4 regions of the Paenisporosarcina sp. FSL H8-0542 genome follow, and region 3 is predicted to be linked to each of the others. Evidence: riboswitches for the same ligand, from Rfam matches in the RefSeq annotation. Region 3 holds a riboswitch; each other region holds the start of a gene.
What was found. A riboswitch is a leader RNA that binds a small molecule or an ion and turns the genes downstream of it on or off. The one in region 3 is predicted to bind S-adenosylmethionine.
Positions count from the first base shown of each region.

Region 1 (6,040 bases), 1.6 Mb from region 3:
GTTTCCAGAAAGATGGCTTTTGTTTGAGGGGTAATCTTTAATTCGATCGCTTCCGGACAACATGTGTTTACGTATTGACACTTCAATCCCCATTTTTTATATCCTTGTTCTAATAAACGATAGGTACCTCCATATAAATCTTCACTAACTAACCATTCATCACCTGATTGAAAAAGGGACAAAACTGTCATAATTGCCGCCATTCCAGAACTACAGGCGAAGCCTTGATCACCATATTCCAAATCTGATATTGTATTTTCAAGGAGCTGACGTGTTGGATTTCCCGTACGACTATAATCAAACTCCGTCGGTTGCCCAAGCCCTTCATGACGATAGGCCGTAGAAAAATAAACAGGGGGATTCACAGTCCCTGTAGCCGTATCACTGCGATTTCCAATTTGAGCAAGTTGTGTATCGATTTTATACATCCCAATCACTCCTCTAATAATAATGTTGATGCACTTTAAAACAGCGTTCTCCATTGTGGATCATCAGTTAGTGATACTCTCACTGCAGATTCTTACAACGTTAACTTATTCCAATCTATTTTCTTAACCCTAGGATATAAAAAAGACCTCTTGATTCCATAAAATTGTCAATAAACAATCTTACTGAATACAAGAGGCCTCCAGTTGTCCGGTGAGCTTCTTTAATATTTTAATTTTTTCAAACAGAAAACCGTTGCTTTTCTATGCGATTTATTTGAACAATCTTTCCTTCATGAAACGTAATTTGTAGCTCTCCAAAATGCAAGCCTTCAAGTGCTTTTGCGATAACTTCAAACTTTTCCTTTTCCTTTTCCTTACCTTCTTTCACCAAATCTCCCATTCACTCAACTCCCATATGCTTACATTAACTCAATATACATGGCCCTCTTATTTAGCAGATTTGAATAACTCTGCTGTAATTGGCACTGTTACAATTCGATTCAGTGGTTGCCTTGGTCTCAAAGACTCTTTAAAGGTAGTTCTTATATGGAAGGAACAGCCTATGCTTGTGCGAAAGGGTCCCAAGATTTTCTATTTCACTTTCATTATTCGGATATTCCACTCTGGAAGTTTATGACCCTATATTCACGAGCAGCTTTTCTCTCGTTTGTTTTGCTACTTCAACCATTATCTTAAGTGCTGCAACCGTTTCTTCAAGACCTCGTGTTTTCAAACCGCAATCAGGATTAATCCAGAACTGATTTGGATCAAGAACTTGTAGGGCACGATCAATGTTTCTACTCAGCTCTTCAAGCTTTGGTACACGTGGACTATGAATGTCGTATACACCAAGACCGATCCCTTTGTCATACGTGTTTTCTTCAAACGATTGAATTAATTCACCATGACTTCTTGATGTTTCAATCGAAATAACATCAGCATCGAGTGCTTTAATCGCATCGATAATATCTTTAAAGTCCGAATAACACATATGGGTATGAATTTGTGTATCGTTTTGTACTGACGTTGTTGCAAGTTTAAACGCATAAACTGCAGCGTCAAGATACCCTTCCCATTTTTCACGTTTTAACGGCAGCCCTTCACGAATTGCCGGCTCATCAACTTGAATCATACGAATTCCATTTTCCTCAAGCGTTTCAACTTCTTTTCGAAGCGCAAGTGCAATTTGATTGGCAACAACATAGCGTGAAATATCATCGCGAACAAACGACCAGTTTAAAATTGTAATTGGACCTGTCAGCATTCCTTTTACAGGTTTGTCAGTTATTGATTGGGCATATAAGGATTCTTTAACTGTTATCGGTTCTATAAATGACACGTCACCGTAAATAAGTGGTGGTTTCACACATCGCGAGCCATATGACTGGACCCAGCCAAATTTCGTGAATTGGAAGCCATCTAATTTTTCACCAAAATACTCAACCATGTCTGTACGTTCAAATTCTCCATGTACAAACACATCTAGACCAAGTTCCTCTTGAATTTCAATCCACTTTTTAATTTCTGCTTTTATATATGTTTCATATTCTGTATTCGTTAACTCGCCTTTACGCCATTTTAATCGGTTCTTTCTTACTTCTTGAGTTTGCGGGAAACTTCCGATTGTTGTTGTTGGAAGCAGTGGTAACTGAAAAGCCTCTTTTTGTATCTCTTGACGGACTTTAAATATTGCTTTTCGTTCCGCTTTATACGTATGCAAGTTTTGAATGGCTTCTTGAACTTGTGTGTTATTTCGGAATGATGATTTTTGTAACGCATGAATCGCTTCTGTACTTGCACTGATTTCTTTTTGTATCGCTTCTTTTCCATCGTTTAAGCCTTTTGTCAGTAGAACAATTTCATGTAATTTTTCATTAGCAAATGATAATGCTCCTTTTAGGACGTCATCAAGCGTTTCTTCACTTTTAACTGTCACAGGTACATGCAATAAGCTTGATGAAGATTGTACAATTAGACGATCTTTTGAAACAACATCCACAATCTCTGCAAGAATTGCAGAATGATCATTAAGATTCGCACGCCATATGTTTCGCCCGTCAATAATACCAGCAGCAAGAACCTTATCTTTTGGGAAACCATACTTTTTCAAAGCAGCAAGATTTTGACCATTATCATATACAAAATCAAGTCCAATTCCTTTAACAGGAAGTGAGATGACATCTTCGTAATGTTCAATGCTTTCAAAATATGTTTGTAATATCAGCTTTATGTTTGGCGCTGCATCATGCAATGTTTGATAGATATCCTTAAATAACGCAACATCTTCTTTGGAAATCGTTGTAGATAAAATCGGTTCATCGATTTGTACCCACTCTACTCCTTCTTTTTGTAATTCACGTAAAATGTCAGCGTAAAGCGGTACAAATTTTTCAACAACTGCTTTAAATTCATTTTCTCTATAACCCTTTGACAGTTTTACAAATGTGATAGGTCCTAAGATTACAGGTTTTCCTTCGATATTAAGTTTCTGTTTAGCCTCTTTATAAAATTGAAGTGGCCGGTTTTCAACAAGAGTAGGTACTGCTTCATTAAGCTCTGGAACAATATAGTGATAGTTTGTGTTAAACCATTTTGTCATTTCAGATGCAACAGCACCTTTATTGCCTCGTGCTATATCAAAATACGTTTCAAGCGATACTTTACCGCCGTCGTATTCAAAGCGTTTCGGTACTAATCCGAACATAACGGCTGTATCAAGCACATGATCATACAAACTAAAGTCTCCAACTGGTATCAAGTCAATTCCTAAATCTTTTTGTTTCTGCAGATTGTTTAGCCGAATCTCCTCAATTTGTTTTAAGAATGATTCTTTTTCTAGTTTCCCTGCCCATAACTGCTCCAGTGAATTTTTCCATTCACGTTTTACACCAATTCTTGGATAACCTAAATTCGAACTTTTCACTTTGCTCATAATATTTTTTACACTCCTTCTATTTTTATATTTTCATGCCCATTTCTATTTGAAACAGAGCAAATGAACCCATATTTCTAAAAACAAAAAAGCCTCTTCTTGGAAGCAAGAAGAGGCTCATCATTAAAAATATGTGACAAGATCTCAACTCATCTTCCAAGCATAATCGCTTGAAGGAATTGGCACAGTGCTCATAATGAGTCTGTTGCCGAGGTTTCAAAGGGCCTTTCCCTCCACCTCTCTTGATAAGTAGAAATTAACTATTTAGTTTTATTAATGGTTTAAATGGTATCAGTTTTGCTCGTTTTGAAATCAACGAATTTCACTTATTTATTATAATAATACAAACATTCAATAAAGTAAATAAATTCCTGAAATTTGTTTTTTCCCGTTTTTATCTTTTTACAAAGTACACTACGGATGTAAAGAACAGATTAAAGGGCAGCCCCAATAGTATTTGCTCGTCGTGGAATCGATGGAAATAAAATGAGCATGATTGCTGCTGAAGCAGAAACTATTTACAATAATTAATACTGTTTGTTAGAACACTTGGTCCTAACTTACCTGTTTTGGAATTTGAGAGACGCACCTGAACTTCGACATTCTTCATTTCTGCTGTAATTAAATCAAATCGTCCAGCCCAACTTGGACCATTCTCCTCTGGGGTTGGATAAAGCTTAAAACGCCAACTTATTTCTTTTGGAACAAACGCAAAACCTTCATAGCTATCGAAGTCTCCATACGAAGACGGTTCAGGAAGATGAACAGCGAGAATACTTATATTAGTTCTTGCAAAACTTGGTGGATTTAATTGCACTTTATAGATTAATGCTACACCTTTTGTATTCGTCAGACTTTTATCAACAGACTCCAATGTTAGGCTACAGGGCACTGAAATCACTTCTAATAATTCATCATTTTCTTCATTTATTGCCTTTGCTTTTGGTGGTCTTTCCCAAATTACAAATATTAGAGTTGTTAAACTTAATAGCAATAGCAAAAATATAACTGATATTTTTTTCATCTAATCACCTACCTAATTTTAAAGGTAGTATTTCCTTATGATAAGACAATATTCTTGTTCAACTATCCAGCCCCGTTAGTTCAATGAGAAAAAGACCGCTTAAGCATCTCGATGTTCTTCAACTAAGCACCCGTTAGTTGAACAATAATGCAGTAGCTATTTTAACTTTTTCATCGAAACCGATTTATCTGGGAAGTGTAAGAGTATATTTCCTCCTGATGACAAAATGACTTCAAATGATAATGTTGATTCGTTAATTGGTAATAATTCTTCAAACAACCAGTCATCTATTTCACGATTATTAATAGGTTTATCATTATCATAATTCAAGTGTTGAAATTGAAAGAACGAGACATTGTCAAAACTCAATATCCAAACATCGTCACTGGAAACAGTGAAGTGAATGTTTGAGTGAAGGAGACTTTTATGTTCAATTTCAATTTTTATAAGTCTATAATCGTGAAAACCCCAAGAGTTAAAACGATTAAAAATATCTTGAGGCAATCTATCAGATAATGTATTGAATACCTCTTTGTATTTTTTCGCATTTTCCATCCATTGATTATCTAATTTATCCAATTCTTCATCATTCGTGCCATCCATATTTTGAGCTAAATGCAATTCATATAATAAATATTTCATTTTTACAGCCCCTTTCTTTTCAGTGTTTCTTCAACTAAACTGCCCCGTTAGTTGAAAAAGAAAAAAGGGCTACCAAAACAGCCCAAAGATTTTTACTAAAGTAACCGTTAGTAAAAAGAATTATTAATCCGAAAAAGTTTCCCCTTTATCTAAGTTCAAAGTGTGATTATTTATTGTAATAATACCGTTATTTGTCCAAGCCACATCTGCCTTGTGCATATTGTCATCATAGTAGATATTCTTCTTGAACCAAAGGGGACCATCTACTATTCCTACTACACTAATAGAAGTAGCTGCACCACCATTTAATGTGTAGAAGTTGATTGTCGTTTTAGAATCGGGTGATTGGGTTGTTGCAATGGGTTCTCTTGCAAATGTATTCACTACTATCCCTAATAGAAAAATTGCTGAAAGGGGAAATGCAATTAAGACAGTCATCCAACTTCTCCATCTTGCTCCCCTGTTGCTTTTGTCTCTAAATCCCGAAATACCCATAAAACAAGTAGTAAACGTGAGCAACAATAAAACCGAAGCAGGTGGTGCAACTGACCACGAATGGTTATAAGAAGCATATAAAGTCTGTAAAGAAAGAACCGTTACTAACAAGCATAAAAGAAAAGACCACAAATTATATTTTCTTTCCACTATTTCCACTAAATTACCTCCCGATTAGAAGTTCTGGTGTTCCCCAAAAAATCTTCTTCTTCAACTAAACTGCTGCGTTAGTTGAAGAAGAAATGGTCTTACTCCTTATTAAAGTAAAGCACCCGTTAGTTGAAGATCATTCATTTCTATTCACCCGGCATATAGCCTATTACTTCATTGGTTTCAGGGTCAACAAGTATTAAAGGTGGACCAACTACAACGTCCTCTTGGTCTATAAAGGATACCCTTAATACTTCTTTCCCTTCATAAGTTTTATCCAGTAATTCATAGCTATTATCAGCAATCGTTTTTTTCACATCAGCACTTTTCCAGTCCGCTATAGCACTGCCACCCCAACCTTTTTCTTCG
Region 1 covers NZ_CP152050.1:1,686,957-1,692,996, reverse strand. The annotation lists gene MHH33_RS08875 (methionine biosynthesis PLP-dependent protein) at 1-428, opposite strand, end outside; gene MHH33_RS08870 (YezD family protein) at 667-828, opposite strand; gene metE (5-methyltetrahydropteroyltriglutamate--homocysteine S-methyltransferase) at 1,060-3,360, opposite strand; SAM riboswitch class I at 3,507-3,612, opposite strand; gene MHH33_RS08860 (hypothetical protein) at 3,875-4,384, opposite strand; gene MHH33_RS08855 (hypothetical protein) at 4,541-5,026, opposite strand; gene MHH33_RS08850 (DUF5412 family protein) at 5,150-5,680, opposite strand; gene MHH33_RS08845 (hypothetical protein) at 5,818-6,040, opposite strand, start outside.
Region 1: another riboswitch for S-adenosylmethionine. It lies ahead of metE (5-methyltetrahydropteroyltriglutamate--homocysteine S-methyltransferase); the one in region 3 lies ahead of MHH33_RS00755 (2,3-diketo-5-methylthiopentyl-1-phosphate enolase).

Region 2 (6,040 bases), 670 kb from region 3:
TCCTTCATGTCCTTCAGTCTTCTCAGGCACTTCATCTGCAGGCATATAAGATTGGAACTTCATGGCGATGGTCAGAGCGTTGACCATTTTGTTTTTAGCTGAACCTGGATGAACGCTTGTCCCACGTGTGATAACTTTAGCACCAGCTGCATTGAAACTTTCAAATTGAAGTTCTCCAAGAGGTCCGCCATCCATTGTATAAGCATACTTGGCATCAAATTTTTCAACATCAAATTTATGTGGCCCACGCCCAATTTCTTCGTCTGGAGTAAAGGCAACACGAAGTTTGCCGTGTTTAATGTCTGGATTATTAATTAGAAACTCCATAGCTGTCATAATTTCAGCAATTCCTGCTTTGTTGTCGGCACCTAGTAAAGTCGTGCCATCTGTTGTTATTAAAGTGTGCCCGATATAATTATTAAGCTCTGGGAAATCGTCAGGAGACATAACGGTTTCTTCGTTTAATCGGATGTCGCCACCTTCATAGCAATCGATACGCTGAGGGTTTACATTCTTACCTGTATAATCAGTTGCTGTGTCGACGTGAGCTAAAAAGCCGATTGTTGGCAATTCACGTTCTGAATTTGCAGGCAAAGTGGCAAATAAATAACCATTGTCATCAAGTGAAATGTCTTCCATTCCGATTGAAGCCAATTCTTTTTCTAGTTCGTGCAATAAGTCCCACTGACCTGGTGTAGATGGACAAGTGGTGCTTTCAGCATCTGATTGTGTATCAATTTTGGCATAACGTACAAGGCGTTCGATTAATGTTTCTTGCATGGTTTCATCTCCCTTAGAAAAGTTGGTTCGGAGTCGGGCAGATATTGACCGACATGATGCGGGCCAGTAGTCTTTACCCCTTACCTCAGTTTAGCACTTTCATTCGGTTCACGGAATAATGATTGTTCTGGCCGAATGAAATTTTAACGACTTTTTAGTAAATTCGGAATAAAAAATGGATTCCCCAATTAATTGGAGTGAGTCACTTTTTTCTTTTTGATAACCGAAGAAACTCGTGGTTCCATCCCGGATCTCAAACGGTGTATATTCTCGCGATGCTTCCATAACGCAAGTAAGAAGAGTGCGGTGGTTATGACAATTGGCATAGTACTTTCTGTAATCAAAAAGGCTAAAATGATATATGTAATATATAAGAACAGTACACCGATTAATAAGTAATCTGTCACCAATGAAACGACAATCAGCAAGATAAGTCCAACCAATCCGATTCTCCAATCCAGTACTAACATCACTCCAATAACAGATGCCGTTCCTTTACCACCATCAAAATGCATCTGAAATGGATAATTGTGACCTATTACGACAGATGCCCCCACAAGAAATAATAGGACCCATTGATACTCCAAGGAAAGATCAGTAGATTCGAATATAAGACGCAAAAGGACGATTGCAAGTATTCCTTTACCAATATCAACAAATGCAACGAGTGCCCCGTATTTCCAGCCTAATACAATAGTGGCATTGGATGCCCCCGCATTCTTTACTCCCTGTTCCTTTACATTCACCCCAGAAAGCCGTTGCGCCACATTTGAACCATGGAGACAGCCAATTAAATAACCTGATAGTAAGGTGATTAGCACCCATAATGCAAGATTCATATTCCCAACCCCTTTTTTTCACTAACTCTTTAAACGTTTGAGTGTTGGCAGAAGTTTCAAAAAATTATATAAATAATTCTTGACTATTTATGGATATTAAACATATACTGATTCTCAAGATGGAAAACTAAATCAAATACTCTTATCTAGAGTGGCGGAGGGACTAGGCCCTGCGATGCCCGGCAACCGGCAAGTGATTAACTTGCAAAGGTGCTAATTCCTACAGATTTCTTTAGTGGAGATCTGAAAGATAAGAGGAGGATCACGCACTTGTGAGCCCCTCTTCTTAAGCGAAGACGGGGCTTTTTTCTGTTCATAAAACTCCTCTTTCGCCTCCACACTTCCATCTAAAACACAATCCAGGAGGGAAAACAATGACAAATCTTCAACCGGAAACTCTACTTTTACACGGAGGTCAGCAGCCGGACCCAATCACGGGTTCCCGTGCAGTGCCAATCCACAAAACAACTTCTTTTGTTTTCAGAGATACGGAACATGCCCAAAACTTATTCGCCTTGCAGGAAACTGGACACATTTATTCACGCATCGGCAACCCGACTGTGGACGTATTTGAACAGCGAATCGCGTTATTGGAAGGTGGCACAGCAGCGGTAGCCCTATCGAGTGGCATGGCTGCGATAGCCTTCTCCATTCTGAATGTAGCAGGAGCCGGTGATGAAATCGTCGCTGCTGGCAATTTGTATGGTGGGACCTACAATCTATTTGCCAATACACTTCCACGGTATGGAATCACGGTGAAGTTTGTAGATTCCACCGATCCTGAGAATTTCCGCGGGGCCATTACCGATAAAACGAAAGCCATTTTCGGGGAAATCATCGGAAACCCAAGCCTTCATGTTTTGGACGTAGAAGCTGTAGCTGACATTGCACACGAGAACGGAATTCCGTTGATTATCGATAATACGTTTGCAACGCCATACGGAAGCAACCCTATCGAATTCGGTGCGGATGTAGTCGTTCATTCAGCTACGAAATGGATTGGGGGACACGGTACGTCAATCGGCGGTGTCGTTGTGGATGCAGGTAAGTTTGATTGGAACAGCGAGAAGTTTCCTGGCTTTACGGAACCGGATACGAGCTACCATGGCCTTCGTTACGGGATTGATGTCCCCCAAGTGGCTTTCGCGATTAAACTGCGGGTCCAGCTACTGCGTGACTTCGGTCCATGCCTAAGCCCGGATAATGCATTCGCTTTTTTGCAAGGTCTTGAAACATTGCATCTCCGCGTACCGAAACATAATGAAAATGCAATTGCAGTCGCACAATACTTAGCAAATCATCCGGCAGTAGAATGGGTAAGTTTCAATGGTTTCGAATCTCATCCATCTCATCAATTGGCAAACAAGTACTTAAAGAATGGATACGGCTCGATTGTGAATTTTGGCATTAAAGGAGGTCGGAAAGCAGGACGAAAACTTATCGACCATGTCCAAATCTGGTCGCATGTGGCTAATGTAGGGGATGCAAAATCGCTCATTATCCATCCTGCTTCAACAACCCATCAACAGTTAAGCAGTGAAGAGTTGAAGCAATCGGGTGTAACGGAAGAGTTGATTCGTCTATCAGTAGGATTGGAATCTGTGAAAGACCTGGTAGCCGATTTGGGGAAAGCAATAGAACATGCCACCGTCGTAACGGTTTAATGTGGAGGTGAATTTAATGGCAACAGGAAGTGTGACAATCGGGAATTTTCAACTAGAGTCTGGAGAATGGCTTGAGCATGTTGAACTTTCATATGAAACTCTTGGTCCTTCAGAAGCACCAGTTGTTTTGGTTTGTCATGCGTTAACTGGCAATCAATATGCCGTTGGATCAAAGGAATCACCGGGCTGGTGGAGCGGGTTAATTGGACCGGGAAAGAATATTGATACCGACTCTTTTCGAGTTATTACACTGAATGTCCTTGGAGGATGCTCGGGTACGACGGGGCCGTTGACCATCAATCCCTCTACAGGCAATCCATATCGATCATCCTTTCCGACAATTACAATTCGCGATATGGTTCATGCGGAAAAAAAGGCATTACAGGCTTTGGGTATTAATCGGCTTCATGCGGTAGTTGGTGGGTCACTTGGTGGCATGCGTGTTCTGGAGTGGGGATTACTTTATCCAAAAGATATGGATATTCTTATTCCTTTAGCAGTTACCCCTTATCTAAGTGACACAGGTATTGCTTTTAACTACATTGGAATCCATGCAATTGAGACGGATGCGAATTATCTCAATGGAAACTATACCTGTTCCTCGGATATCAAGGGGTTTGAAACGGCTCGAATGGCGGGGCTGGTTACTTATCGTAGTGAACAATTACATAAGAACCGTTTTGCCAGAAAGACCAGAAGCGATGGATTGTTCGAAATCGAATCCTATATGAAATATCAAGGGGTAAAACTGGCTAACCGTTTTGATGCGAATAGCTACCTTACCTTGTTAAGAGCAATGAATACCCATGATATCGGAAGGGATAGAGGGGGTATAGAAATTGCGGCAAAGCAATTTGAAGCAAAAGTGATTACCATAGCATTCACATATGATTTACTATATCCACCTGAGGACATTTGCTCTTTTGCGCATCTCGTTCCTGATCATCATTTCTGTATGGTCAACACACGATTCGGTCATGATGGCTTTCTGACTGAATTTGAGACATGGGGAGATATATTATCTGTTCACTTGGGGGTAAAGTCATGGCGACGATTCAAGCAGCAATCTTAGGTTTTGGCACAGTTGGTCAAGGTATTTACCAAATACTTAATGAGAAAAAGGATCAATTAAAAGAATCACTTGGATTAGATATAGACATCAAAGCAATTCTGATAAGGGATAAGACAAAAAGCCGCATGGCAGCTCCAGATGTATTGTTCACTGACAACTTTGATGAAATTGAAGCTATCCCAGATCTTCAAATTGTTTTTGAAGCCATTGTGGGAGAAGACCCTGCTTACGATTATTTATGTAAGGCCATTCAAAAAGGTTGTCATGTCATTACGGCTAATAAAGTCATGTTCTCAAAGCATGGCTTGGAGTTACAGGAACTTGCAAATAGGCAAGGTGTCCATGTGGGATATGAAGCAACTACAGCTGGCGGTGTTCCCATAATTTCAACTTTGAAAAATATTCTTCTAGTAAATCAGGTTCAAAGAATTCAAGGGATATTAAATGGAACATCAAATTACATCTTAACTCAAATGAGGGTGCAAGAAAGCAGTTTTCAGGATGCTTTGGAGGAAGCAAAGTTACTGGGGTACGCAGAGGCAGATCCTTTCAATGACATTTCAGGTCAAGACGCATTTCGAAAGCTTATGATATTGAGTAATTTAGCATTCGGTAAACAACCAAAGTGGGATGATGTATCGATTGAAGGAATAGGAGATATCACTCTTGAACAAGTACTGGGGGCTGCAAGGGAGGGTTTGCGTTTCAGACATGTGGCAGAAATTGTCGAAAAGGTAGATGGGTCCTTACATGCAAGTGTTGGTCCAAGATTGGTAGGTCCAGAGCATCCTTTGTATGCAATTGAGGGAGTAAATAACGCAATTGCACTTGAAACGGATTACATGGGAACTTTAACTTTAGTGGGCCCGGGAGCAGGTAAATTACCGACTGCAAGTGCCATGGTGAAAGATTATGCAGAAATTATCGGCAAACGGACTCAAATTTTAGTTACCATATAAGAAAATCGAACCGCTACATTCTCTCCAAATGGAGAAATGAAGCGGTTTTTCTATTGGGAAAAATAACGCACTTATTATATAGAAGGAATACATTCAAAACACTTGATTTTAAGTATCTTGAAGTCGAGGTTATTGGGATTACATGGAAAAAATAAAGATTCATTATACCCTATAATTGTAAAAAAAAGGTTTATTAAAGGTGAAATAGTTGTGATATAAAATTATAACAAATTTAACGAATCGCATTATATCAACGTTTTGGTGATTAGGTAAAAATAAATATCGTGAAATAGGTTTATATACATGGTACAAGGGAACTACGAAAAGTGTGTTGGGAATATTATCCAACTTTGACATTAGAGGTAAGGAAGTGGTAAATAATATATGACCTTAGAGGTATTCATTGAAGGATTATACCTAAATAAGTAAAAAAGAAACCATTTTGAAAAGAGGGATTAATGAATGTTAGAGGCAAAAAGGCGTGCGGCTGTATTCTTTATTTTGGCCTTTATTTTAGCGGCCGCCACTGGGTATATGGTCCTTCAGAAAGTTAAAGACTTAAATTCCGAATTAGGAGCAATGACAAAAATTTATGTGGCTAATGGAGAGATTCTTTCTCGAGAAGTAATTCAGGAAGACCAAGTAACCGTTATGGAAATTCCAAATAAGTTTGTAGTTAAAGATTCTCATATCACATCGTTCGAAGAACTGCAGTACCAAGTTTCC
Region 2 covers NZ_CP152050.1:3,099,508-3,105,547, reverse strand. The annotation lists gene pepT (peptidase T) at 1-780, opposite strand, end outside; gene MHH33_RS15585 (glycerol-3-phosphate acyltransferase) at 969-1,619, opposite strand; SAM riboswitch class I at 1,759-1,876, shown strand; gene MHH33_RS15580 (O-acetylhomoserine aminocarboxypropyltransferase/cysteine synthase family protein) at 1,994-3,283, shown strand; gene MHH33_RS15575 (homoserine O-acetyltransferase) at 3,300-4,355, shown strand; gene MHH33_RS15570 (homoserine dehydrogenase) at 4,328-5,314, shown strand; gene MHH33_RS15565 (SAF domain-containing protein) at 5,777-6,040, shown strand, end outside.
Region 2: another riboswitch for S-adenosylmethionine. It lies ahead of MHH33_RS15580 (O-acetylhomoserine aminocarboxypropyltransferase/cysteine synthase family protein); the one in region 3 lies ahead of MHH33_RS00755 (2,3-diketo-5-methylthiopentyl-1-phosphate enolase).

Region 3 (6,040 bases):
ATGATGGGGAAAATTCTAAAGTAGAGGTGATATCTTGAAAGCATATCAATTTCTTGTCACGCTAAATTATGTAAAACCGAAAGTATGGCGTCGCATTATCGTACCTGAGACGCTCGATTTTTATGATTTACATTCGATTATCCAAACCTCTGTCGGATGGACAAATAGTCACTTATTTAATTTCTCCATCGACGATTCCATTGGTCGGCGATGAAGAATCGGTTTCAGAAAACTTCGGCATGGCCCAACACTATATGAAAAACCCGCCAGAAGAAGGATCGTTTGAATTCAGAATGTATCAACAGTTTATCCGTACTCAGCTATTACTCGCACGCAATGTGGATTTGACCAAATACGTCCATGACTCCCCCGTATTTCGCTACATGTATGACTTTGGAGACAGCTGGGACCACGAAGTGGTGCTCGAACAAGTAGTGGATGATTACACGTATGATCATCCGCAACTGCTCGAAGGCAAAGGTACTTGTCCGCCTGGATATGACGAATTCAAGCGCGTCATGAAAGACAAAGATGACCCTAAACACGCGGGGATGAAAGCACGGGCAGAAGGTCAAGGGTATCAAAAGTTCAACTTAGCCAAAGTAAATGCCGTCTTGAAAGAAGAATGGTGTGGCCAAATAAAATGAATGAAGCAAGAAACAATCTTGTGTAGTGAACCGTGATTTTTTCCCGGGTCAGTGCCAAAGATGTGCATATGCTAAAGCATCCTTTCTAAAAAGGTGGTGTAAAGCATGGGATACGAATGCTGCAATACTAGCGGTTCTACGTTCACGTTGATTGTTGTTCTCTTCATCTTGTTAATTATTGTCGGTGCGAGTTGTCTATACTAATTTATAGAAATTAACCCTCACATCCGACTATGACGCACGACTCTTTCTTCCCCCATCGTGTGTAATAAGTACAAAAAACCTGACTCCTTACGGGATGTCAGGTTTTATTGTGTGTCTGGAAAGGATGATTTTTTCCGTGTCCAGGCGAATGGACGGAAAGTGACCACGAATGAACGAAAGCCTTGCTGACTGGTCAAAAACTTGGGCTAACTGGATGAAAATCAATCTTGACTGGTCAAAGACCTTTATCAAGTGGTCAAAAAGTAATCAACCTCTAATTAAGCGACTGTTTCCTTCTCGTAAATCGGTACCCAGCCTTCTGTCGTGACAAAGATGCGTACTGCTACAACTTTACGGTCTTCCATCAGCGTAAAGTAGTGCCGAACATTTTCAGGTACAGAGATTAAGTCTCCCGGTTGCAACTCGACATCAAAGAACTCTCCGTCTTCCGATTGAATGACGAAAATGCCATGACCGCTGACGATGAAACGCACTTCATCGTCTTCATGATGGTGCTCTTGTTGGAAATTTTTCAACAGTTGTTCCAAGTTAGGCGTTGATTCAGAGAGTGAAATCACATCCGCTTGCTGGTAGTTGCGTCGCTTGGAAATGTCAGCAATTTCGATTCCGAATGCGGATAGAATCTGTTGTTTTTCTTCATCTGTTAAATTGAATTTTTCACGAAGTTCGGTTGGAAGCTTCTCGATGGCCCATTTTTCGTAAATAACTTCATTGCTGTTCAAAAAGGCGATGACTGCTTGCTCTTCTTCAATGCGTTCGTTGTTTGCGTGTTTGCGAATGTATGCCATTTTTAATAACTCCCCACTACATGTTTTATAGTTGCTATTTTCACTTGGTACGAGAATAAAAATTCCCATGCTTCCAAATATTTTTTCGCTTCAAAAGCGTCTTTGCCCCACACCGTGATGCCGTGATTTTTAATCAGGATTGCTCCCGTGTCCCCTGTTACATAACGATCAAATTGTTCAGCAAGTGTCGGGATATGCGCGACATTTGGAATGATCGGAATGCTGACTTTGGCATCTTGTTCCCAGGAACCGAGTGCTTTAATAATTTCATTTCCGGTGAAATCGATATGTGTATCATGTTTATACAGTTCTGTGATGACATTGTTGTCAATCGTGTGCACATGAAGGACACAACCGGCATTTGTTTTGTTATAAATCTTAGCGTGGAGCAACGTTTCGGCCGATGGCTTTGACATCGTTTCCTCCAATTTTTCACCAGTTGCATCAACCAGTAAAAAGTCATGATCCGTGAATTTCCGTTTGTCCTTACCGGATGCTGTAACGAGGAATGTAACCGGTTCATTCGTTACCTTAATCGATAAATTACCACTCGTGCCGTAGAACCAATCGCGGTCTGCGAGTTCTTTTTTTATGGCCGCAAGCTCGTTCCAGCGGGAAAAGTAATTGCTCATGTGCGTACCTCCAATTGCTTTAAAATGTGAATCACGTCTGTAAATGTTTCAAATGGCTCAAAAGGAATATCGAGTTCTTCGCACTTTTCAATGAGGAAGTCCCGCGCTATGACTTTGTCTGCCAGTTTGGCCGCTTGCAAATCGGTAATGGAATCACCGATGACGATTTTGTAAGTGTTGTCGTCACTCAGTTTGCGAATGATGGATGGTTTACAACAACCACAGCCATTCGAGCAATGTTCATCGCATGTATGAGGCCAGTTGATTATGATGGTTTCTCCAGAAAAATCTGCCACGTTGCAGTAAATACGGTCGTCTTCTATATGTTCCTTCACGAGTGGCTTAACAAAGAAATCAATGCCTCCAGATACAATAAAGAGTGGAATCTTCTGTGCTTTCGTATAGGCCACAAAATCCTCAAATCCTTCTCGAATTTGTGCCTGTTTCAATACAAATTGGGTAATTTCATCTTTTTGGTCGGTTGATAGCAAGTTGAAAAGTTGTGTTACGCCTTGTTGAATGGTTATTTGTTGGCCGAGAATCTGGTCTTTAATCGGCTCCCACTCAGGTGGTGCGAATTTTTTCATGATGGCCATAATGTTATCTTTCGTGGTAATCGTGCCATCAAAATCACAAAATATAACGGGTTGTGTCATCGTACTTTGTCACCCCACAATTCCAGTGCTTGTTGCAGTTCTGCATTTGTTTGTGCAGCCTCTGATAAGGTCTTTCTTGAAAGCGTTGCATCAACCGCTTGCCTGAATGCTTTTCCCCCCGCCACAGAACCTGCTGGATGTCCGTGCACCCCGCCACCTGCATTGATGACGGAATCAATACCAAAGTCTTCAATCAGTTGCGGCACCATGCCCGGATGAATTCCGGCTGAAGGCACTGGCAAAGAGGTCTTTATCAAACCAGGAACCTGGAGTGCTTCTGCAATTTGTAATGTTTCTGATTTTTCCAAGGCCACACTGCCATACGGTGAAGGAAATAACGAGAAATCCGCCCCGGCAAGTCGCAATATTTTACCCAGTGCGAGGTGGTTTGAGAGACCATACTTTCGGGATGGAGTGAATGCTCCCGAAACGGCTGGGTGTGCCATTATCGGAATCGCAATTTCTGGATCTTCAGCTAAACTTTGCAGTGTATCCAATCCGTATGCATAAACATTAAACAGCAACATATCTGCCCCTAGCTCTGTCGCATGTCTTGCTTTGTCTCTTAAGTCGAATGTACGTCCTGTCAAATTCACTGCGTAACGTGTGCGGTGACCTGTCTCCGAGAGAACATGCTCGAGTACTTCACGTCCTTTTACAATCCGTTGTTCAAAAGGCGTCGACTCGTTTTCGAATAAAATTTCATCATCTTTCACAAAATCCACACCACCGCGTGCTTGGTGTTCCAGTTGTGTCAGTAAAAAGTCCAAATCTTTCCCGAGTATGCCTTTAAAGATACTCATGACAAATGGTCGTTCTTGCACGCCTGTCAGTTGTCGTATGCCTTCTGTGCCGAATTTCGGCCCTGGAAAGTGTCCCGTTAATTCCGGACTGAACTCCAAATCAATTAATTTGATTTCCCCGTCCAGTGATAACTTGCCAAAAGTCGTCGTTAAAATGGCTGGCAAATCAGGACTGAAATTCGCCGTGGGGTATGCAATGCGAATAATTCCTTTCGTTCTGCTTTCTAATTGACTATTTTCTTTTTCGACAGATACAACGCGTCCCTTATGTTTCTTCAGTTGCTGTTGTTCCAGTTGTGGTAAGTCGGTCCATGATCCGACCGTCAAGCCAAGTGCGATGCCTTCTGCTTTTTTTTCTAAATTTTCTTCTATGCTATGGACTAAATAAGTCGCGACTACTTCACTCAATGTCTTCACCTCTTTAGGGAAAATAAAAAACCTCTTCACAAAAAAGAAGAGGTTAGTAGTTGAACTAACATCCTCTTATCTGTCAGCTACTGCTGCAAGAATTAGCACCGTGCCTACTCGCGTAAGTCGGTTGCCGGGTTTCATAGGGCTAGTCCCTCCACCTGCTCTTGATAAGAAAAATGTAGATATGATATTTTTTTAAAATCTAAATTGGATTATGACAGGGTGCAAAATACTTGTCAACATAATTTTCTAATAAATTAAAATATACTGCTTTTTATATGTGTGATAAAGCTATGCTATGTTTGCCGGGAAATAGATATGACAGTCCTAAGAAATAAATTTCAAACCGACAGCCGCTCCTAACACCATGGCAATAAACAGCATGCGCAACCATGTTTTAGGCTCCCCGTATAAAATCATGCCTAAAATCGCTCCACCTGAAGCACCAATACCAGTCCACACTGCGTATGCCGTACCCATCGGAAGGGTTTCCATGGCGAGTGCAAGGAACAGGAAGCTTGCCAAAAAGCTTGCGAACAATCCGCTAATGGACTTCCAATTGCGACTTTTATGCACTTGACTGATCATCGCCACACCTGTCATTTCAAACAATCCAGCAATGACTAAGAATATCCACGCCATTAGGATTCCACCTCTTCCTGTTCTTTTGTCACCAGCTTAAGCCCGACAACCCCAATTAACAGAAGTGCAATCAAGGCAATTTTTGCGATACTAAATGATTCCCCGAAAAAGAGGATATCCGCAATCACTGTACCAGCTGTACCAAGTCCGACAAACACTGCATACACGGTTCCAACAGGAAGTGTTTTCCCTGCCATAATCATTAAATAGAAACTCACCGAAATCGCAATTGCCGTGCCCAACCATGTCCAGATATCATCCGCATGCTTGAGACCAATTACCCAAAACACTTCAAAAAATGCTGCTATGAAGACTTTCATCCATTCTTTATTCATGAAAACATACTCCTTTTCCAAATCAAAATAAGCCCGAGAGATAAACGTATCATACGTCATCTCCCAGGCTTTTATCCTTCCGTGTATCTTTGCGTGTGTGCAAAGCGTTTTCTCTTGGACCAGACCAAACCGGTTGTTTGCGGAACCCTAGAAAACTTGGCCGCCATTGTGAAAATGGCGCTTTATGCATTTATTAATTCCATGGCTAGAATAAACTATATTTTACAGAGAGTCAAACGATGCGCTCGCTTTAAAGAAACAGTTGTAACAATTGGAAGTAAATGTAATACTTAATGGTAATATATTTGGTTGTTGCGGAAGGAGAATCACAATGAAAACCTTCAAAAATAAGATCATTATTTTGATCATGTCCATCGTCATTTTCGTCATTTTTTATCAGTTACTTGGTTTTTTTGCAGGTAATCTACTTCCTATCTCTCCGCTTGGTACGATGATTGGATTGATCATTCTTTTTCTTCTCATCCCGATTTCGTATTTGTTAGCGCATGAAAAAGTTATTAAAGATCCCCATATGATTGAGTTTTTAAACAAGAAAAAACTCTCCATTAGAAATGAGAGTATTAAAGTGAATCAATTTATTTATATATGACTGCGTTTAGTTAATTCCAAGGTGTCTGTGATGAATTTAATTGAGAAAATCTCTTTTCTTGTGCTCTTTGAGTGGACTTACTTATAAAGTCCATAAATCGCGTCAAAGATATTTTTTTCCAAGGTCTTCGTTGAATTTCCACGTTAATGACTCTCCTTTAAATCGCATTTTTTATTTTTCCTTTATCTAGCTTTTAGAGGTATTCGTTGTCGTTTATGAAATGGAAATGTGGCAATGGTTCCCGCGACTCCACTGATGGCTAAAAACGAAAGGATTGCGATAGGTAAAGCT
Region 3 covers NZ_CP152050.1:136,570-142,609, reverse strand. The annotation lists gene MHH33_RS00785 (hypothetical protein) at 35-214, shown strand; gene MHH33_RS00780 (plasmid pRiA4b ORF-3 family protein) at 132-647, shown strand; gene MHH33_RS00775 (YjcZ family sporulation protein) at 753-851, shown strand; gene MHH33_RS00770 (cupin domain-containing protein) at 1,130-1,660, opposite strand; gene MHH33_RS00765 (methylthioribulose 1-phosphate dehydratase) at 1,663-2,292, opposite strand; gene MHH33_RS00760 (2-hydroxy-3-keto-5-methylthiopentenyl-1-phosphate phosphatase) at 2,289-2,948, opposite strand; gene MHH33_RS00755 (2,3-diketo-5-methylthiopentyl-1-phosphate enolase) at 2,945-4,159, opposite strand; SAM riboswitch class I at 4,232-4,336, opposite strand; gene MHH33_RS00750 (multidrug efflux SMR transporter) at 4,490-4,804, opposite strand; gene MHH33_RS00745 (multidrug efflux SMR transporter) at 4,804-5,139, opposite strand; guanidine-I (ykkC/yxkD leader) riboswitch at 5,198-5,301, opposite strand; gene MHH33_RS00740 (hypothetical protein) at 5,471-5,749, shown strand; gene MHH33_RS00735 (hypothetical protein) at 5,932-6,040, opposite strand, start outside.

Region 4 (6,040 bases), 880 kb from region 3:
GAAAAAGATCGTAGAGACAAGTGGGTTGCCGCTTAAGAAGTTTTATAACACGAGTGGAATGAAATATAGGGAGCTTGGTTTAAAAGATAAACTGCCGACGATGTCAGATGAAGAACAATATGAATTGCTTGCTTCAGACGGGATGCTCATTAAAAGACCCCTTGTGACGGACGGCTTGAAAGCCACAGTAGGTTTTAAGGAGTCGGATTTTACTGTGAATTGGAAAAGCTGATTTTCTGTTCTTGTTTTTAAGGAAAGATTATGTCAAACTGAAGTTGAATATATTACATATTTGGAGGGGTATTAATGAGCACACCAAAAGAATTACGCTACTCTGAGGAACACGAATGGGTTAAAGTTGAAGATGGAAAAGCACGCATCGGCATCACTAACTTCGCTCAATCTGAGCTTGGTGATATTGTATTCGTAGAACTTCCACAAGTAGGCGACGAAATCAAAACGAACGAACCATTTGGCAGTGTTGAATCTGTTAAAACAGTTTCTGAGCTATACGCACCAATCAGTGGTAAAGTAGTTGAAGTGAACAGCGGATTGGAAGACAGTCCTGAATTCGTGAATGAATCTCCATACGAGAATGCATGGATGATCGTTGTAGAACCTACAGATTTGTCTGAAGTGGACTCATTAATGACGGCTGAGCAATACGAAGAAATGACACAAGAGTAATATCGTTAGTTGAACGCCGACATTTGTTCGGCGTTTTTTGCATATGTCGATTATAACAGCGAGTTTAAAACGGGATATTGAAAAGAGTGGCATTGGTTGTGATCGGGAAGAGTTGCAACCTGATGGACTCCGTTTCAAGAAAACTTTTTAAACAATCTTTTATGTCAGTACAGCCAGGAGTGATCCCATGCCAATTGATAAAGTCATAATTGTAGAAGGTCGATCAGATAAACAGCGGATTCTGCGTCTTATTGCAGAGCCAGTTGAAATTATCTGCACGAACGGAACAGTCAGCCCCACGCGATTGGAAGAAATATTAGCCCCCTACGATCAGTTGGAGATTTATGTATTTGTCGATGCTGATAAGTCCGGAGAGAAATTACGTGCGCTCATTAAACGTGAATTTCCCGAAGCACTTCATTTATATACTGATCCAGCCTACCGAGAAGTTGCGACTACACCAATGAAAGTTCTAGCGACTGTGTTGCTCGGAGCGAATATCGATGTTAAAGCGGAATTTATTGCCTAAAGGATGAATACAATGAAAGAATGGACGCGTGCGGAGTGGGAAAATCATTCTCAAAACGCAAAGAGGGCAGCTTATTATTTATATACGCCCATGTGTGGAACTTGCCAAGTTGCCTCAAAAATGATGGACGTTGTGGAAGAACTTTTGCCGGATTTGCAAATAGGGAAAGCAAACTTGAACTATGTAGAAAGTTTAGCGGTCGATTATCAAATCCAAAGCGTCCCTTGTTTACTCATTGCGGAAAATGGTCAAATAGTTGAAAAAGTTTATGCTTTTCAATCAGTTCCCTATCTCTATAATCGTTTGCAAAAAAATAATTGACGTTCGCATTTGAACGTGTTACATTATCATTCGTAACTAAAAACTTAATATCGTAAACTCTTATAAAGAGAGGCTGAGGGAAGTGCCCTATGAAGCCCGGCAACCGTCACAATTTGTGAAATGGTGCCAAATCACTCAAAGCGAATTCGCTTTGAAAGATGAGAGAACGGTCTAACGTATATAATTGTGCATTAGTCCCTTCTGCTTGTCTGCGGAAGGGATTTTTATTTTTTTAGGATATTTCAATAAAATGATGTTGATATTAAATAAAATGAAAGAGGTTATTTGCGCACGCTAAGCTTGAGAGCAGGTAAGTGGTTTTAAACTTGTTGACTCATGCGAAACATGCGGCCAGCGCAATTGCACGATAAAGAAAACAAATAAAATGCTTGATAAATTCAGAGGTGAAGTAAATATGATTCAATTAAAAAACTTATCAAAACGGTTTGAAACCGGTAATGGACAACTCATAGCGGTAGATGACGTGAATGTGACGATTGATCAAGGCGAGATTTTTGGCATAATCGGTTACAGTGGAGCCGGAAAAAGTACGTTAATCAGATTATTGAATGGCTTGGAAAAACCTACTTCAGGTAGTGTCACTGTAAATGGACACGAAATCTCGTCCAGTTCAGGACAAGATCTTCGTAGTGCAAGACAAAAAGTAAGCATGATTTTTCAACATTTCAACTTACTATGGTCGCGGACAGTCGAGGAAAATATTTCATTCCCACTAGAAATTGCAGGGATTAGCAAAACGCAACGTTCAGAACGAGTTAAAGAATTAATCGAACTAGTTGGATTGACAGGGAGGGATAAAGCATACCCTTCCCAATTATCCGGCGGTCAAAAGCAACGGGTAGGAATTGCCCGTGCCCTTGCCAATAATCCTGAAGTGCTGCTATGTGATGAAGCGACATCAGCACTTGACCCTGAAACAACAGATGCCATTTTGGAACTATTGGTAGATATCAACAAACGGTTGGGTTTGACAATTGTCCTGATTACACATGAAATGCATGTCATCCGTAAAATTTGTCATCGGGTTGCGGTCATGGAAGCTGGAAAAGTGGTTGAAATGGGAAGTGTACTTCAAATATTCCAAACTCCTGAACAACCCATTACGAAACGCTTTGTTGCCCAGGTAAATGGTCCGGAGTCAGCCAGCCAGACTATTGCTCATTTGGTAGAGCAATATCCCTCAGGCAAGCTTGTGAAACTAGTGTTTGTCGGAGATAGAACGGAGCAACCGATTCTATCAAGATTAATTAAGCAATATCAAGTAGAAGTTAACATCGTTCAAGGGAATATCGCACAAACTCAAAATGGTGCATATGGAACGTTATATTTACAAATCGACGGTGATTCAAATGCCATCGACCAAGCGATTGATTATTTACATGGACAAGATGTTCATACGGAGGTGATTTCACATGATTGAAAACCTTCTACCGAATGTGGATTGGGAAAAAATGTGGGAAGCCACACTTGAAACGTTATATATGACTGCAATGGCTACCGTTTTAACTTTCATAATTGGACTTGCACTTGGAATTTTGCTGTTTGTAACTAGCCCTCGTCAATTATGGGCAAATAAAATAGTGTACTGGTTAACAGGGGCGTTCGTTAATATTTTCAGATCCATCCCGTTTATCATCTTAATTATTTTGTTGATTCCGTTTACTAAATTCCTACTCGGTACGATTCGTGGGGCAAATGCTGCATTACCGGCACTAATCATAGGTGCAGCACCATTTTATGCCCGCATGGTCCTGATTGCATTACGTGAAATAGATAAAGGTGTAATTGAAGCTGCTCGCTCAATGGGTGCTAAAACTTCCACAATCATTTGGAAAGTGCTACTTCCGGAGTCCATGCCTGCATTAATCTCAGGACTGACCGTTACAGCAATTGCCCTTGTAGGTTATACTGCGATGGCAGGAATTATCGGAGCGGGCGGTCTTGGAACACTCGCATTTTTAGATGGCTTCCAACGCAGTAGGGGAGATGTAACAGTTGTTTCCACAATTATCATTTTACTAATTGTCTTTATCATCCAATGGGTGGGAGATTCGATTACAACAAAAACAGACAAACGTTAAGGTGCTTTCGGGTGAAAGCTCGATCACATAAACAAAAAAAGGGAGAGATAATGATGAAGAAATTTGTAGCAGGAATTTTATTATCGGCAAGTGCAATCACTCTAGCAGCATGTGGCGGAGGAGCTGACTCATCATCAGGTGGAGACAGTAAAGAACTTGTAGTGGGAGCATCTAACATACCCCATTCAGAAATTTTGGAACAAGCAAAACCGTTGCTTGAAGAAAAAGGTATTGAACTTAAAATTGAAACTTACCAAGATTACATTTTACCGAATGAGGATTTGGAAAATGGCGATTTGGATGCAAACTACTTCCAGCACATTCCTTACTTCGAAGCTCAAATGGCCGATCATGGCTATGATTTTGCCAATGCTGGTGGTATCCATATTGAGCCAATCGGTGTGTACTCAAAAAAATATAAGTCTCTGGATGAACTTCCTGAAGGAGCAACGATACTAATCAGTAATTCAGTTGCTGACCATGGTCGTATCCTATCTATGTTGGAAGCTGAGGGTCTAATCACATTGAAAGAAGGCATTGATAAGACAACAGCCGAAGTAAAAGATATTGTAGACAATCCGAAGAACTTGGAATTTGATGCAGAATACGAAGCAGCACTACTTGTACAAATGTACGAAAATGAAGAAGGCGATGCGGTGTTAATCAACTCAAACTACGCAATCGACGCTGGGTTGAACCCATTGGAAGATTCAATCGCTATTGAAAACTCAGAATCTCCATACGTAAATATCATTGCTGTAAAAGCTGGTAATGAAAAAAATAAAGAAATTAAAGCATTAGTTGAAGTATTGAAATCTAAAGAAATTCAAGATTTCATTTTAGAAGAATGGGGCGGCTCGGTCGTTCCAGTTAAATAAAGTAATCCTATGGACGTCGGGAAACCGACGTCTTTTCTATTTCTTGGAAGAGGATACTTAGTCAGTAACTTGAAGATTGTTTTTTTGTGGGAATCAATGGGTGAGACCGATTAAATGGTATTTGATGCCGATTAAAACTAAGTCAATGCCGTTTAAATCTCGTTTGAACCCAATTAAATTCAAGACAATGCCAATTAAATTTCATTTTACTCCAAATTAAATGAGTGTCATACCGAGTTAGGATTTAATCCAAACGATGATTATACTAATGATTGTACATTACATAGCACAGGATAGTTTTGAATTGACAACAAATATAAATGAAGATGAGGCATTACCATGTTAATCGTGAATCGACTTTCACGTGAAAAAACTAATGAAAGTAGCTCTTTGGAATCATAATTTTCAATGTGTTCCGACTATTTTGTATAGCCTTTACATTGGGAATATTGTTATGGTAGGATAATGATGCAAATTGACTACATATAAAGGAGATTCAATGATGAAAAAATTATTACTACTACTTACTTCACTTACAATCGTTCTTGCGGCATGTTCATCTGATAAAGAAGAAAAGCCGGAAACAACAACAAACGGAGCAGCAAAGACTGAAGAAAAAGCTAATCCTGCAGCAGATATGATGAAGTTTTATTTATCCATTTCTCAATCAATTAATGAGGTTGATGCTGATTTAAACGCTTTTGAAGATGCACAGGGTGAAGCAGCACTTCCTGAAGGTGCCGATCTTCAAGCGATGAAAGATGCAGCAAAAGCTTCTGCAGACAATGCATCAGCAAAAGTAGAAGCGTTGGAAGTTCCTAAAACCTTAACAAAGCAACAAGAAGCAATTAACAGCGCACTTTCTAAAATTCAAGAAGCTTACACAATGAAATCAAAAGCGTTAGCTTCTGAAGGCGAAGTTCAATTAGATGAAGCAAATGCAAAATTCCAGGAAGCTGACAAAGAGTTAAATGCTGTCCTTGAAGAAATCGGTTTGGTTGGTTCAAGTATTTTTAATGAAGTTTCTTTATAAGAAACAAAATGTTTTCCAAAAAGTTCTTCCGTTAATTCGGTCGAACTTTTTTTTTTTGAGCTGATAACTCGTTGTAAATTGTACATATGCGCTTGCTGCTTGTTCGGCCTGATCCAACGTACTGAGATTAACCAGTTCGTCCATGAAAATCGAATCGATACATATTTTGTTATAAATCAAAAATAAAAGTTATGAGAGTTTTTGTTTGAAAGTTTGACCAGTGGGTATATATACAAATGTGAAGGATTACAACTTACAACAGTAGGTTGAAAATTTGAAAGGAATGATTCACTATCCAATCACTAGATTTTACCTACACAGAACGTATGGACCAAGCATTCAGAAGCGCACATGGAGTTGGATTGGTTGATTATCAAAACGACGCCGATATACGAATTAGGGTTGAAATGCAACGTGAACGTGATCATGAAATTGGCCAACAAATCGCGGCTCGTCTAGAGCGTCAAGCACATTGAGAAGTATAATAAAT
Region 4 covers NZ_CP152050.1:1,014,474-1,020,513, forward strand. The annotation lists gene MHH33_RS05340 (arsenate reductase family protein) at 1-232, shown strand, start outside; gene gcvH (glycine cleavage system protein GcvH) at 307-687, shown strand; gene MHH33_RS05350 (toprim domain-containing protein) at 875-1,216, shown strand; gene MHH33_RS05355 (thioredoxin family protein) at 1,229-1,537, shown strand; SAM riboswitch class I at 1,595-1,702, shown strand; gene MHH33_RS05360 (methionine ABC transporter ATP-binding protein) at 1,953-2,978, shown strand; gene MHH33_RS05365 (methionine ABC transporter permease) at 2,971-3,639, shown strand; gene MHH33_RS05370 (MetQ/NlpA family ABC transporter substrate-binding protein) at 3,693-4,517, shown strand; gene MHH33_RS05375 (hypothetical protein) at 5,017-5,550, shown strand; gene MHH33_RS05380 (hypothetical protein) at 5,877-6,026, shown strand.
Region 4: another riboswitch for S-adenosylmethionine. It lies ahead of MHH33_RS05360 (methionine ABC transporter ATP-binding protein); the one in region 3 lies ahead of MHH33_RS00755 (2,3-diketo-5-methylthiopentyl-1-phosphate enolase).